3 regions of the Paenibacillus sp. A3M_27_13 genome follow, and region 2 is predicted to be linked to each of the others. Evidence: a T-box and tRNA genes for the amino acid it is inferred to sense, from the RefSeq annotation. Region 2 holds a T-box; the other regions hold tRNA genes.
What was found. The T-box of region 2 lies ahead of leuS (leucine--tRNA ligase). A T-box ahead of a tRNA ligase gene usually reads a tRNA of that ligase, here a tRNA-Leu.
Positions count from the first base shown of each region.

Region 1 (4,256 bases), 180 kb from region 2:
ATATGCCCATCATCATTAAACTTGCTATAAAGATTGGGGACATCGGTATCCTCCTCCTGGGTTTACAAACAGAATATGCAGGTTGTAACCGGGATGTGGATTCTTAGATGTCAATTTAATTATAAGTTGAGTAAACAAATGAGCGCTGGTTACGATCTTGAACAAGTTGACTAAATTATACCATAACTACCGTCCTGCAATGAAAGACGTCTAAATACCCACTCTACCTTGATTCGACATCATACTTTATATTCAGCGAAATATTGACATATGGATGTACACTTCACATATATGAAGATGCAATCAGAAATATATGTGAAGTATATGCATAAGAGCAACGCGAAATCGACGGAAAAGTTTGGTATGATTAAAGTGGATTGAAAAGGAGGTGCTCTTATGAATGAAGAAAACAGACCATTCTCTAGGTCAGCAGATGCTGAAGGAGCCAAAGCGAACTTTGATGCCAATCAGCGGAAGCTTCTCTCCGAGGGAGTGCCTAGCTTATGGCGTCAGGTCAGCAACCTGCTGATTCTGGTTGGCGTGATTGCATTGATTATCCTTTTAGGTCGAGTGCTCTAATGAGATATCCAAAAAAATCGAAAAGAATTTGAAGAATTAGGGATGTGAAATGGTGTTAAAGGCAGCTTTACTTTTTATATTGGCTGGCATCGCTGAAATTGGAGGAGGATATTTGATTTGGCAGTGGCTGCGTGAAGGAAAGACATGGTATGTCGGACTTTGCGGCGGAGTAATCTTGGCTGTGTATGGAATCATTGCTACCTTTCAGGTTTTTTCCTCCTTTGGGCGTGTATATGCAGCATACGGAGGTGTCTTTATTGTTCTTTCCATTGCATGGGGCTGGTGGATTGATAAAAAGACACCCGACTTGTACGATTTCATTGGTGGATTGATTTGTTTGGTCGGTATAGCTGTAATCCTATTTCCGCGATCAGGATGATAGGACGAAAAACCCTATTTTATTTTTGAAAACATGACTATAGGTCTACAAAAATAAGCTTCATATTCCGAAATAGAACTTAAGGAGGGGGTTCTATGAACTGGAATCAAATGAAGCTTAGATTGAAATTTGGTAGTGCTGTACCGAAGAGTGAAGGTAATTTCTCTTTTGGTATCATGTGTGGACTCTTAATCAGCATCGTGCTGTGGATATCAATCATTGGCTGGATCATGCTGATCTTTAAGTGATTTTACGAAATCACTGTACATATCAAAACAAATGAATTAAGGACTGCTCACAAACCTGTGTCTTATTACCCATGCTTTATTTTGTGAAATCGTTACGTAACTTGTCTATCCCGCGACCTATGGCTTCATCAATCATATCAGTAGCAGCAGGTGTATCTGCATCGGTGTCAGGAATGCGATTAAATCCTGGCTCGCGCTTGTCCAGGGATTGTTTATGTTCGATTTGATCGTCAGTACGATTCTTTTCAGAGTTATTATCTCTCATAGCACATCACAGCTCCTTTTATTAGGCATATTCAGCTTCTATACTTTACATAAACGCTTGTGCTCCAGACTAAACGTTGATAAAAATAAAACCGGGAGGGAGTAAATCCCGCCCGGTACTTCCCAAACAACTAGCGATGCTCAATCAGATCAATCGCTCCCAGAACAACATGAGCCAGTCCGAAACCGAGAATGCCTGTAGCTGCAAGTTTGTACTTACTGCTCAGCAACACAGCGCCTGAAGCCGATACTACCGTTCCAAGAACAGCTGGAATCATACCTTCACGCATTCGTAACACCCCTTCTGGTAGTTTGGAAAGACGTTTATTAGTGTAATTCAAATGTGCACAAGTTATACAAAAAGAGAATTTTATTATTTTTTTTTAAAACACTTTACAATTCGATAAAATTATCGTATTATATGTTGGTGCCCAATTGAACGACATTTACATAATGAGAACACTTCTTAATCAGATGCGTGTTTCTCAGATACTTGTAAGACAAGTAAGTGTGAAGATTAGCGTTCCTAAATTTATGCCGGGGTGGCGGAATTGGCAGACGCACAGGACTTAAAATCCTGCGGTAGGTGACTACCGTACCGGTTCGATCCCGGTCCTCGGCATTTTTGATTTATAACGGACACATCAAAGTTAAATGAACGAAAATAACGCGAGGTTCTGTGTACCTGCGGAATACTCCGTAACAGGTACACAGAACCAACAAAAACGTCTCACCGTTAACATACGGAGAGGCGTTTTTTGTTTTGGAAAAATTAAGCGATCTTGTAACAGAGAGTTGGAGCCTTTCTATTGCATCAATTGTTATAATCATAGGACAACGAAATTAGGCCTTTATAATTAAATAGTAAGTATTTCTAAAAAATGAAGTGGCCCAAAACCTTAAATCAGAATGTTGTTGTTTTTAATTAACTATTGGGAAGGTGGTTCGGTGAAGCTGATATGAATCTGACTTTTCATATGGAACAGTTAAGAGCCTGTTTTATGAATTTTATCAATTATGTATATTTTGTAATGGATGAGAAAACAAGAGACATAGCTATTGTTGACCCATCATGGGATTTATTAAAGGTAGAGTCCTATCTTCAACATTTGAATGGCGATCTCAAAGCGATACTATTAACTCACTCACATTGGGATCATATTAATTTGGTAAATCCACTCCTGGAAAAATATAACCCGCAGGTATTCATGTCAACAAACGAAATCGATTTTTATCATTTTAGATGTAGAAATTTACATTCAATTAAAGACAAGGATTCAATCCAGGTCGGTGAAACAGAAATTAAAAGTCTTTTGACTCCTGGACATACCGCGGGAAGTGTATGCTATCTTTTATCAGATCGCTTATTTACTGGGGATACAATATTCATTGAAGGTTGTGGCTTTTGTGACCCAAATGGAGGAAATCCAATAGAATTATATAATAGTGTTCAAAAAATAAAGCGAGAAATTGATGACTCTATTCAAATTTATCCTGCTCATTCATTTGGTAAAGCGCCTGGTTTTACACTCAATCACCTCATGGATGAAAATATTTATTTTCAATTTACGAGTAAGGAATCTTTTATTAAATTTAGAATGCGTCCGAACCAAAAGGGCCTGTTCGATTTCAAATGAGTCTGTATTGTGGCCCAGTTCTAATGGTGAGAGAAAATCTTAAATATAAAAAATAATACATAACGATCTATCATTTGTCTGTGCCCCAGATGCTCAAGTTAACTAGAGTAAAACACTCGGATCAGTTCTTTTATAAGCCGCCAGAAACGTTGAAGCTGTATTCGAAAGATAATAATGACTTCAAATTAAGCATTTTCAGAAAGGTTTGCGAATCCAATCTGAACTTGGCCGTTTCCAATCAACTGTGAATTGACAGGGTTTGAGTAGAGGATTATAATGGAAAAACATTATTCCAATTATATGATTATATGAAAAATAAAGGAACTTTTCTGTGGTTAATCGCTGGCGGGTCACGTTAACCATCAAAGAGGGATATATCGTGAGAGATTGTAGCTTATCAAGTAGGATAAGTGAAAGGGCGAAGCTATGTATATGGGTAGTAGACATTATAGGAGATGATTTGGCAGTACGTTTTTATAGGAGATGAGTTAAGTGAGCTGGTACGTGTTTTTTGTGCGAACGGGTAGGGAAGAACAGGTCAAGCAGCTTATTAATGAGTGGTTGGATTCTGAAGTCTACAAACCCTTTATACCACTCCAAGAGAGACTCTTTAAAGTAGCAGGAATAGTAAAGAAAGAATGGGCTCCTTTGTTCCCAAGCTATGTATTTATTGAGTCGAATTTACCTGACTTGCAGTTCGTAACCAGTACAAATTCAATGATTTGCACTTCTAGTGATATCATTCGTTTATTGAGATACTCGAAGTTTGAAGCTTCAATGAGAGATTCGGAGAAACAAATGTTAGAAAGTCTATGCAATGATAGCTATTGTATAGAATCATCAACTGGAATTATTGAAGGAGACAATATATGTATCCTAGATGGCCCACTTAAAGGAAGGGGGAGTATAGTTAAGAAAATAGATAGACATAAACGACAAGCGGTCATTCAGTTAGAATTTATGGGTGATATCAGGTTAGTGAGAGTAGCTTTGGAAATTATAAGTAAGGTTTAAAGTGGAGAACTCGTGACGAGTTCATACTCCATGAGGAAGCTTTCAGAACCCTTAAGGGATTTGAAGGCCTTTTTTGATTTGGACTGCTAAGTTAGTAGTTTACTAGGGGGGATATGCGTAGCCTCGTATGCAGAA
Region 1 covers NZ_JANAVE010000001.1:839,733-843,988, reverse strand. Annotated here, with positions in the region: gene NLX82_RS03710 (hypothetical protein) at 1-43, opposite strand, end outside; gene NLX82_RS03705 (hypothetical protein) at 397-579, shown strand; gene NLX82_RS03700 (YnfA family protein) at 632-958, shown strand; gene NLX82_RS03695 (hypothetical protein) at 1,054-1,206, shown strand; gene NLX82_RS03690 (hypothetical protein) at 1,283-1,471, opposite strand; gene NLX82_RS03685 (hypothetical protein) at 1,602-1,760, opposite strand; tRNA gene NLX82_RS03680 (tRNA-Leu) at 2,007-2,092, shown strand; gene NLX82_RS03675 (MBL fold metallo-hydrolase) at 2,430-3,107, shown strand; gene loaP (antiterminator LoaP) at 3,600-4,121, shown strand.
Region 1: it encodes a tRNA-Leu, which carries the amino acid that the T-box ahead of leuS (leucine--tRNA ligase) is inferred to sense. The anticodon was not compared.

Region 2 (4,256 bases):
TGGCGCGATTGGAATGATTCATTCCTCGGAGCGTAACCGGATGCTTCGCTTGGGCGAAGAGGTCAAGGTACGGGTCACGCTTGTTCGGGAAGACGGTCGGGTCAATCTGGCGATGTCACCACGCAAGGAAGTAGGCCGTGATGAGGATGCGGAGCGGTTGATTGCTTTTCTGAAAGAGCGTCCGGGCGGCGGCATGCCTTATTCCGACGCAACACCGCCGGATATTATCAAGCAACGGTTTGGTATCAGTAAATCCGCCTTCAAGCGTGCGATGGGCAAGCTGATGAAGGAAGGACTGGTTACACAAAAGGAAAACTGGACCTACCTGGTGGAGAATATACCTGAACCGAAGGACGGGAATGGGGAATAAAAAATGGCTTCTTACCGGAAGTTTGCCTATGTGTATGATGAGCTGATGCAGGACATGCCGTACCCGGACTGGTTGCGCTTTGCACGGCAGGCTTGGGATCAGTACGGTATGCCTCATACGGTGGCCGAGCTGGGCTGCGGAACGGGTTCAATTACGATCCCCCTGGTTAACTCGGGCTTCGAGGTGGCTGGAATCGACTTATCCTCTGACATGCTGGCAGTAGCCCGTCGCAAAATGGAAACCACTCCACAGGGACAGCGATTGTTTCGTGAGGGAAGCGTTCGCTGGATACAGCAGGATATGAGAGAATGGATTTTACCCGAGCCTGTGGATTCTGTAATTTCTTTTTGCGATTGTCTGAATTACTTGTTGGAGGAAGAAGATATAATTTCTACTTTTCGCAGAACGCATGCTGGTCTAAAGCCTGGCGGAACCTTCTTGTTCGATGTACATCATCCTCAGACGTTTTTACGTTATGATGAAGAGCAGCCTTTCGTACTGGATGAACGCTCTATCTCGTATATCTGGACATGTGCGTTGGACACTCCCCGTTGTGAAATTGAGCATCATCTTAGTATCTTTGCGAAAGCAGAACAAGAAGGACGCGATCTATACCAGCGTTTCGAGGAAATACATGTTCAACGTGCCTATGACCCAGACTGGATGAAGGCAGAATTGTCCAAAGCGGGTTTTCGTGATGTGAAGGTATATGCGGATTTTGAATGGGTAGAAGCAGAAGATGACGCGGCGAGACTGTTTTATGTTGCTGTAAAATAGCAAGGCTTCATTTAGCGAGTATGGGAAAAGAAAGACGCTTTTCATGATGACATGAAGGGCGTCTTTTTGCACTCATATATTCACTTTATAGCTCAGCTGAAGCTCATCACCCGGTACACCCCGAATGCCCCAGTTCTGTTTGGGTGTTTCAAATATAGTAATCTCAAGATCCTGTGGAGAAATACCCAAAAGATCGTTAATTCTTTGGAATAACAGGTTAATGAGTTGCTTCTTAGCTTCTGTCGTTCTGCCTTCAAAGATACTGATTTCAATAATGGTGTACGCCTCAGAGCGACCATCGGCATATATAAAGTCTTCCTGATCCATAGGAAAAAAACGTTGAAACCTCTTGTCAGGAGGATATTTGAACGCATCCACCACAGCAGAATGAATCACCTCTGAAAGTTGCTTTTTGATTGGATTTAGAGTTTCTTTTATTCCGTAAATTTTAATCTGTGCCATTTCTCAGCTCACCTTTCTTATCTCAACTCATCTCAACTTGAAGCGATTTAATTCGAAATCATTATAAAACATTCGTATGCATGTGTCATGAACAATTAGTATGAAGAGGGTCTTTAACACCAAAGGTAGTCCTTATTTGACTTTTTTCGCGGTTTTCAATATAATAGTGCCATTATTAACGGTTAAACAATCGCTGATGAGGAATAGTAGCTTTGTCTGGACATGTAGAGAGCTGGCGGGTGGTGCAAGCCGGTTGACAGTGCAAAGTGAACTCGCCTCGGAGATATGCGTCCAACGCAGGAACGCCCTATACAGGTGCTTGTATCCTGTTATTAACCCGCATCGGATCACCTCCGTTATCAGGTGCAAAGGGAGTAGAACGCGAAGAACGCTTTCTGCTAACTAGGGTGGTACCACGGGAATATAACCTCTCGTCCCTAGCGCTGACACGCTACGGGATGCAGAGGTTTTTTTGTTGCATACCGTTTGAGGAGGAAAAGACAATGACAGACACACAGCCGAAGCACGGCTATCAACCGCAAAGTATTGAACCAAAATGGCAGAAATATTGGGATGAGAACAAGACGTTCCGTACCGGGGAAGAGCCGGGCAAACCGAAGTTTTATGCTTTGGATATGTTTCCGTACCCATCTGGAGCCGGCCTACATGTAGGCCACCCAGAGGGCTACACAGCTACGGATATTGTTTCACGATATAAAAGAATGCGCGGCTACAACGTACTGCATCCGATGGGTTGGGACGCCTTCGGTCTGCCTGCCGAGCAGCATGCGCTGGATACAGGGGAGCACCCACGCGAAATTACGGTGAAAAATGTAAATAACTTCCGCCGTCAAATCAAATCGCTCGGCTTCTCCTACGACTGGGATCGTGAAATCAGCACGACGGATCCTGATTATTACAAATGGACACAGTGGATCTTCATCCAGCTGTACAAGCGCGGCCTTGCATATGTAGCTGAAGTACCTGTGAACTGGTGCCCGGCGCTGGGAACGGTGCTAGCGAATGAAGAAGTTATTGACGGTAAGAGTGAGCGTGGCGGTCATCCGGTCGTCCGTAAACCAATGCGTCAATGGATGCTGAAAATTACGGAATACGCGGATCGTCTGCTGGAGGATCTGGAGGAACTGGATTGGTCTGAGAGTATTAAGGATATGCAGCGGAACTGGATCGGTAAGTCTACCGGGGCAGAGGTTCGTTTTCCAATTGAAGGCTATGACGAGCAACTCACAGTATTTACAACCCGTCCAGATACACTGTTCGGCGCAAGCTACTGTGTGCTGGCACCAGAGCAGGAATTGGTGGATATTATCACTACGCCTGAGCAAAAGGATGCTGTGCAACAGTACCGTGAACAAGCTGCTCGTAAAAGCGATCTGGAGCGTACGGATCTGGCCAAGGATAAAACAGGCGTATTCACAGGAGCTTATGCAGTGAACCCGGTGAACGGCGAAAAGCTGCCGATCTGGATTGCTGACTATGTACTTGCAGGCTACGGAACTGGAGCGATTATGGCTGTACCTGCTCACGATGCGCGTGACTGGGAATTTGCCAAGCAATTCGGATTGAATATCATTGAGGTTGTCCAAGGTGGAGATGTGGCTAATGAGCCATATACTGAGGATGGACCGCACGTCAATTCCGGCCCGCTGAATGGACTTACCAACGAGGAAGCGATTCCGAAGATGATTGAATGGCTGGAAGCCGAGGGCAAAGGACACGGCAAAGTCACCTATCGCCTGCGTGACTGGCTGTTCAGCCGTCAACGCTATTGGGGCGAGCCGATTCCGGTAATTCATCTGGAGGATGGAACGATCAAAACGGTTCCTGAGGACCAACTTCCGCTCGTACTGCCGGAGATGGACAATATCAAGCCTTCAGGTACAGGTGAATCCCCGCTGGCGAACGCAACAGATTGGATCGAAACCATTGATCCTGAGACAGGTATGAAAGCACGCCGCGAGACAAATACAATGCCGCAATGGGCAGGCAGTTGCTGGTATTACCTGCGCTTTATTGATCCGAAAAATGACAAAGAGCTTGTATCCAAAGAGAAACAACGTGAATGGATGCCTGTTGATTTGTATATTGGCGGAGCGGAACATGCGGTTCTTCACTTGCTGTATGCCCGTTTCTGGCATAAGGTACTGTATGATATCGGCGTAGTGGAAACGAAAGAGCCTTTTTATAAGCTGGTCAACCAGGGTATGATTTTGGGCAATAACAATGAAAAAATGAGTAAATCACGCGGTAATGTCATTAATCCTGATGATATTGTCAATACGTTTGGCGCCGATACGCTGCGTATTTATGAGATGTTTATGGGGCCGCTGGAAGCGACCAAGCCATGGAATGAGAATGGGGTAGAGGGAGCACATCGTTTTCTGTCCCGCGTATGGCGCCTGTTTGTTTCCGAGGATGGTAGCCTGAACGATAAAATTACAAATGACGGCGGTAGCGATGAGTTCAATCGTACTTGGCACAAAACGCTGAAAAAAGTAACCGAAGATCTGGATGCACTGCGCTTCAATACAGCGATCAGCCAGCTGATGATCTTCACCAACGATGCATACAAAGCAGACCTTCTGCCGCGTGCAGCAATGGAAAACTTCGTGCAAATGCTGTCGCC
Region 2 covers NZ_JANAVE010000001.1:1,022,149-1,026,404, reverse strand. Annotated here, with positions in the region: gene NLX82_RS04530 (CvfB family protein) at 1-370, shown strand, start outside; gene NLX82_RS04525 (class I SAM-dependent DNA methyltransferase) at 374-1,147, shown strand; gene NLX82_RS04520 (tautomerase family protein) at 1,220-1,609, opposite strand; T-box leader at 1,794-2,051, shown strand; gene leuS (leucine--tRNA ligase) at 2,113-4,256, shown strand, end outside.

Region 3 (4,256 bases), on a different contig from region 2:
CATCATCATCGTGACGAACGCCATCTGTGTCAGATACGTAAGCCCGCTTTCTCCGCTATAATGTTGGAGATTCGTATTCGTCATAAAGCTGATTACCGTATTAAAAGCTAGTGATGCTTCCATATTACTGTTTCCAGCCGGATTACCAGGAAGCATTCCCTGTAAACGCAACAGCAAGTAGCTGATCGCCACAAGCACGACATTCGTTGCAATGAAACTCATAACATACGTAGTCCAACGCATGCTTTCTAGCTTCTTCAATCCTACTATCTTATAAATCAGCTTTTCTGTTCCGCCAAAAATCCGATCCGTCCGATTGGGTTCATTCGAGAATACATGATACATATAGGTGCCCACTGGCTTTACCAAGAGCAGCAATATGACGATCACAATTCCAATTTGAAGCAGCTCCATCCTTTATTCCTCCTTCAAAATGCTCCTGCGTTTGGAACAACAGACCTGCTTCCAGAGCACCAATTGTGTGCACACGTTTGCGAAAACCCGCTACCTATGATGCTTAATATTCAGATCTGTTGTTCCCGCCCGCTCTATCCCCTATAGCTGACTAGAACTTTTCAGGGTTCAGGAGTGCGTAGATTAAATACATAAACACAATAGCCGTAAGCCCAAGTATAACGATCATCCTCTTCGTCCTCCTTTAGAGGTCTGCGCATCACACCAGCGTACAAACAGCAGTATCACTCCATAACTCACAGCCATGACGAGCAGCATGTATATATCCATCATGTTTATACCCTCCGTATCGGTCCTCAGATCGCCATTCTTATTTGATCATAAAATCATAAAACAACTATGTTATAAGTGCTTATCCGTTCAGCAGAAAACCCACCTCTCCGTTCAATGTGTAGATCACATGATCCGCTCCCAATCCCCGATAAATTCCTTGTGGATTACAGCCGTGCGTAATAACATAGATCGATTCCGATGTTAGCGGCCGACATATTTGCAGGAAACGGCACGTCAGATTCAAGCTGTTCTCGAACAAATACACACTACCAATTTCTTTTTTTGGAAAATTCCATTTTCCCGCTTGCATGGTATTGATGCGGACAATGTGCTCCACACCCATTTTTTTGAGCTGTCGTTCCTCCTGGGCGCTATTCGTGAGAACTGCAAACGCCAATTTTTTGAAAATAAGCAATTTCACAAAACTTCTGCCCGCTTCATTCGGTGCAGTGACAATAATTAACCGACCTTCCATCAGTAGCTCCTCTCCCGGTATAAAAAGACAACAAAAAGAAGCCGAAGGAAAAAGGCTTTCCTCCGGCTTCTTACATATCCATGATAAAATAAACCATGGCTGCACACGGCGGTTTGTTGCCTCTCCCTGTACGCTTACGAGGTTAGCTGTCGGATTCGGACGTGAGAGTCGCCCTATTTCTGGCACTTGACCTGAAAATTCACCCCATGAGACACACGGCTTCCGAAGCCGTACAATCTCGATTGGTTCCCCCGCTTTTGCAACTGCAAAATTCAGCGCTATAGACATTTCGTTGTTACTTCATTCAAGTTAATTTGAAATTACGTCTTGAATCATACACCCGCGCATGGAAGACTGTAAAGCTCAACTGCGGGGTTATAAATCGGCCTTTAGAGCCTAGGATATTAATAATAGCGCTTACAATGCAACTATGCTTCTCACAGCTCCTTCAATCTCTGTTTTTCATCCCTTTTCGAAAATGACAAGCATGTCAATATTGGCGTAGGGTAGAGCGTTTTTGGCCTTTTTTTGTAAAAAGAGAAGAAAATACGCTATATGTACCAGCTAAACACCGATTGAACCCGCTTTTATAAGAAGAAACACCTTAATTCGCTCCATTTGCGGTGCGATTTACTGTTTTGAACAAAATACGATTTTACAGCGGCTAAAGGCTTGATATAGCTTTTCCAAACTTGCAACCTTGCTTTTAATTGCTTACAATTTAATTGCTGAATATTGAATAAGGAGAGATACTATGACCGTTTATGAATATGATGCGCACACCCTGCAAGGGAAAAAAATTCCGTTATCCACATATGAAGGGAACGTTCTGCTTATCGTGAACACTGCCAGCAAATGTGGGTTAACCCCCCAATACAAAGCGCTACAAGAGCTATATGACCAGTACCATGAACAGGGGCTCGAAATTTTGGGATTTCCCAGCAACCAGTTTGCCAAACAAGAGCCAGGTTCCAGCGAGGAGATTTCCGAGTTTTGCCAGATCAATTATGGTGTTACCTTTCCGATGTTCGCCAAGACAGATGTCAATGGCGATCAAGCGCACCCCTTATTTCGTTACCTGACCCAAACTGCTCCGGGGGTATTAGGGTCCAAAGCGATCAAATGGAATTTTACTAAATTCTTAATTACACGAGAAGGTAACGTATTTAAGCGCTATGCACCGCAAACCACTCCAGATAAGCTGGCGGGAGATATAGAGAAGCTTTTGCAGCAAAACTGACATCCTTCTTTATCACAGTTAATAAACGACCGGTTGTCTACCGTTGTTCTGTGGCTAAAGGATATAACGAAAAATGCTTAACAAAAAAAGCATCCCTTCACGTAAACCGTGTCAGGATGCTTTTTTAACTGAGTATTGCATATAATGCGGTCGAGAGGACTCGAACCTCCACGGGCGTACGCCCACTACCCCCTCAAGATAGCGTGTCTGCCATTCCACCACGACCGCAAATCATAATGTAATGAGGCAACAGATTTATTATACTCTCTCATCAACTATTTGTAAACAAAAATATAATAATTATTTTATTTGTTATTTTAACTAACATATATGAGCGATAAGAATATTTAATTTGACACAAAAGCTATTTAAATGTAAATATATATTACATATATTTCGAATATTTTTCGTTATCCCCAAGTAAAAAGTAAAATAACATAACATAACATAAGGATTCACTTCGAGGAGGCGAACCACCTTGCATAAAGGCAACCGCTTGCTGAACTATGCATTATTGTTGGACCCTTCCCTACCTGTTGGTGGCTTCACCCGTTTTAACGGACTGGAGAAACTATCGCGTAACGGACATTTGAACAGTCTACAAGACCTGGAACATTACATGCTGGATGATTTGTATCCTCAATTTACAACCGTTGACGGCATGGCTATCAAAAGTCTGTATGTCGCCATCCAGCAGAATGACAGTTGGCGGATCGCCCTCATTGATAAGATGCTGCATACCCAACGTCCCTCCTGGCAGCATGTGAAGGAGTTTCGTCTATCCGGTCAGCGTCTGCTCAAGCTCGCTAAGGCTCTTTATCCTTGGCTTGAATTTGACCAGTTGGAATCTATACTCATTCAATACAATGCGATTGGCACACTCGCTACCGTTCACACCTGGATTAACTTCCTCCTCGGAAACGATGTAGAACAGACCGTTCACGGCTATCTTAGCGCAGCAGTGTCCTTCTGTGTGGAAGATGCCTTCAAACTACTCAATCCTCCTTATGAGGAAAAGAACCCTCTTATGGAGCGTATGACAAGCGAGCTCCTCTCTGCCTGGAAGAAGCTTAACCAACCTGAGCCAACTGCATCTCAGCGTCGCTTTCTTCACAGACATTGGTCCAGCTCCTACATCACTCTACCTCTTTATATGAGCCATAATAACCAATTGGATGAACCTAGACTGTTTTCCTCCTCAGGTCTATTCAAACGCCTTCCAGCATCCCCCTGATGCGTCGTTTCGCCAATGTGGTCACAACACCAAAAACACTCTGTCCCTTTCCTCAGGTGGCAGAGTGTTTTTTATCCACATATAATCGCAATTCACAGCATTAGCAGACTCTAGACGGATTATCAGAACCACCTAGCACTTAATTAAGTAATTAATTCAACAAAATGACGCATTTACGATTGTAAAAACACGTATAAAAGTGTATCATAGTGTTAGATGGTTAATTCTAACATGTTTACTGATGATTATTATAACACACCAATTATTCCGCAAGAATCCGTAAGGGGCGATTTCTCTTGAATAACAAAATGCCTGTCACCTCCTTCGGGTGGGCCATCAAACAACGGCTTGTCGAACTTCGACTGGATCAGAAAACATTTTGTGAGACACACAATATTCCGCCTTCACGCTTGTCCAATCTGATTCACGGCACCCGCAAAGCACAAAGGTACAGAAAACAAGTTGCTGCAATTCTGAACATCGACGATAACGATTATAAGGAGGCACCGCACTCTAAACCTAACAAGCATTCCAGTTACATATAGGTCATTCCATATCAC
Region 3 covers NZ_JANAVE010000002.1:402,811-407,066, reverse strand. Annotated here, with positions in the region: gene kdpA (potassium-transporting ATPase subunit KdpA) at 1-414, opposite strand, end outside; gene NLX82_RS27705 (potassium-transporting ATPase subunit F) at 566-643, opposite strand; gene NLX82_RS08330 (hypothetical protein) at 827-1,222, opposite strand; cyclic di-AMP (ydaO/yuaA leader) riboswitch at 1,338-1,510, opposite strand; gene NLX82_RS08325 (glutathione peroxidase) at 1,977-2,462, shown strand; tRNA gene NLX82_RS08320 (tRNA-Leu) at 2,608-2,690, opposite strand; gene NLX82_RS08315 (urease accessory protein UreF) at 2,959-3,696, shown strand; gene NLX82_RS08310 (hypothetical protein) at 3,993-4,241, shown strand.
Region 3: it encodes a tRNA-Leu, which carries the amino acid that the T-box ahead of leuS (leucine--tRNA ligase) is inferred to sense. The anticodon was not compared.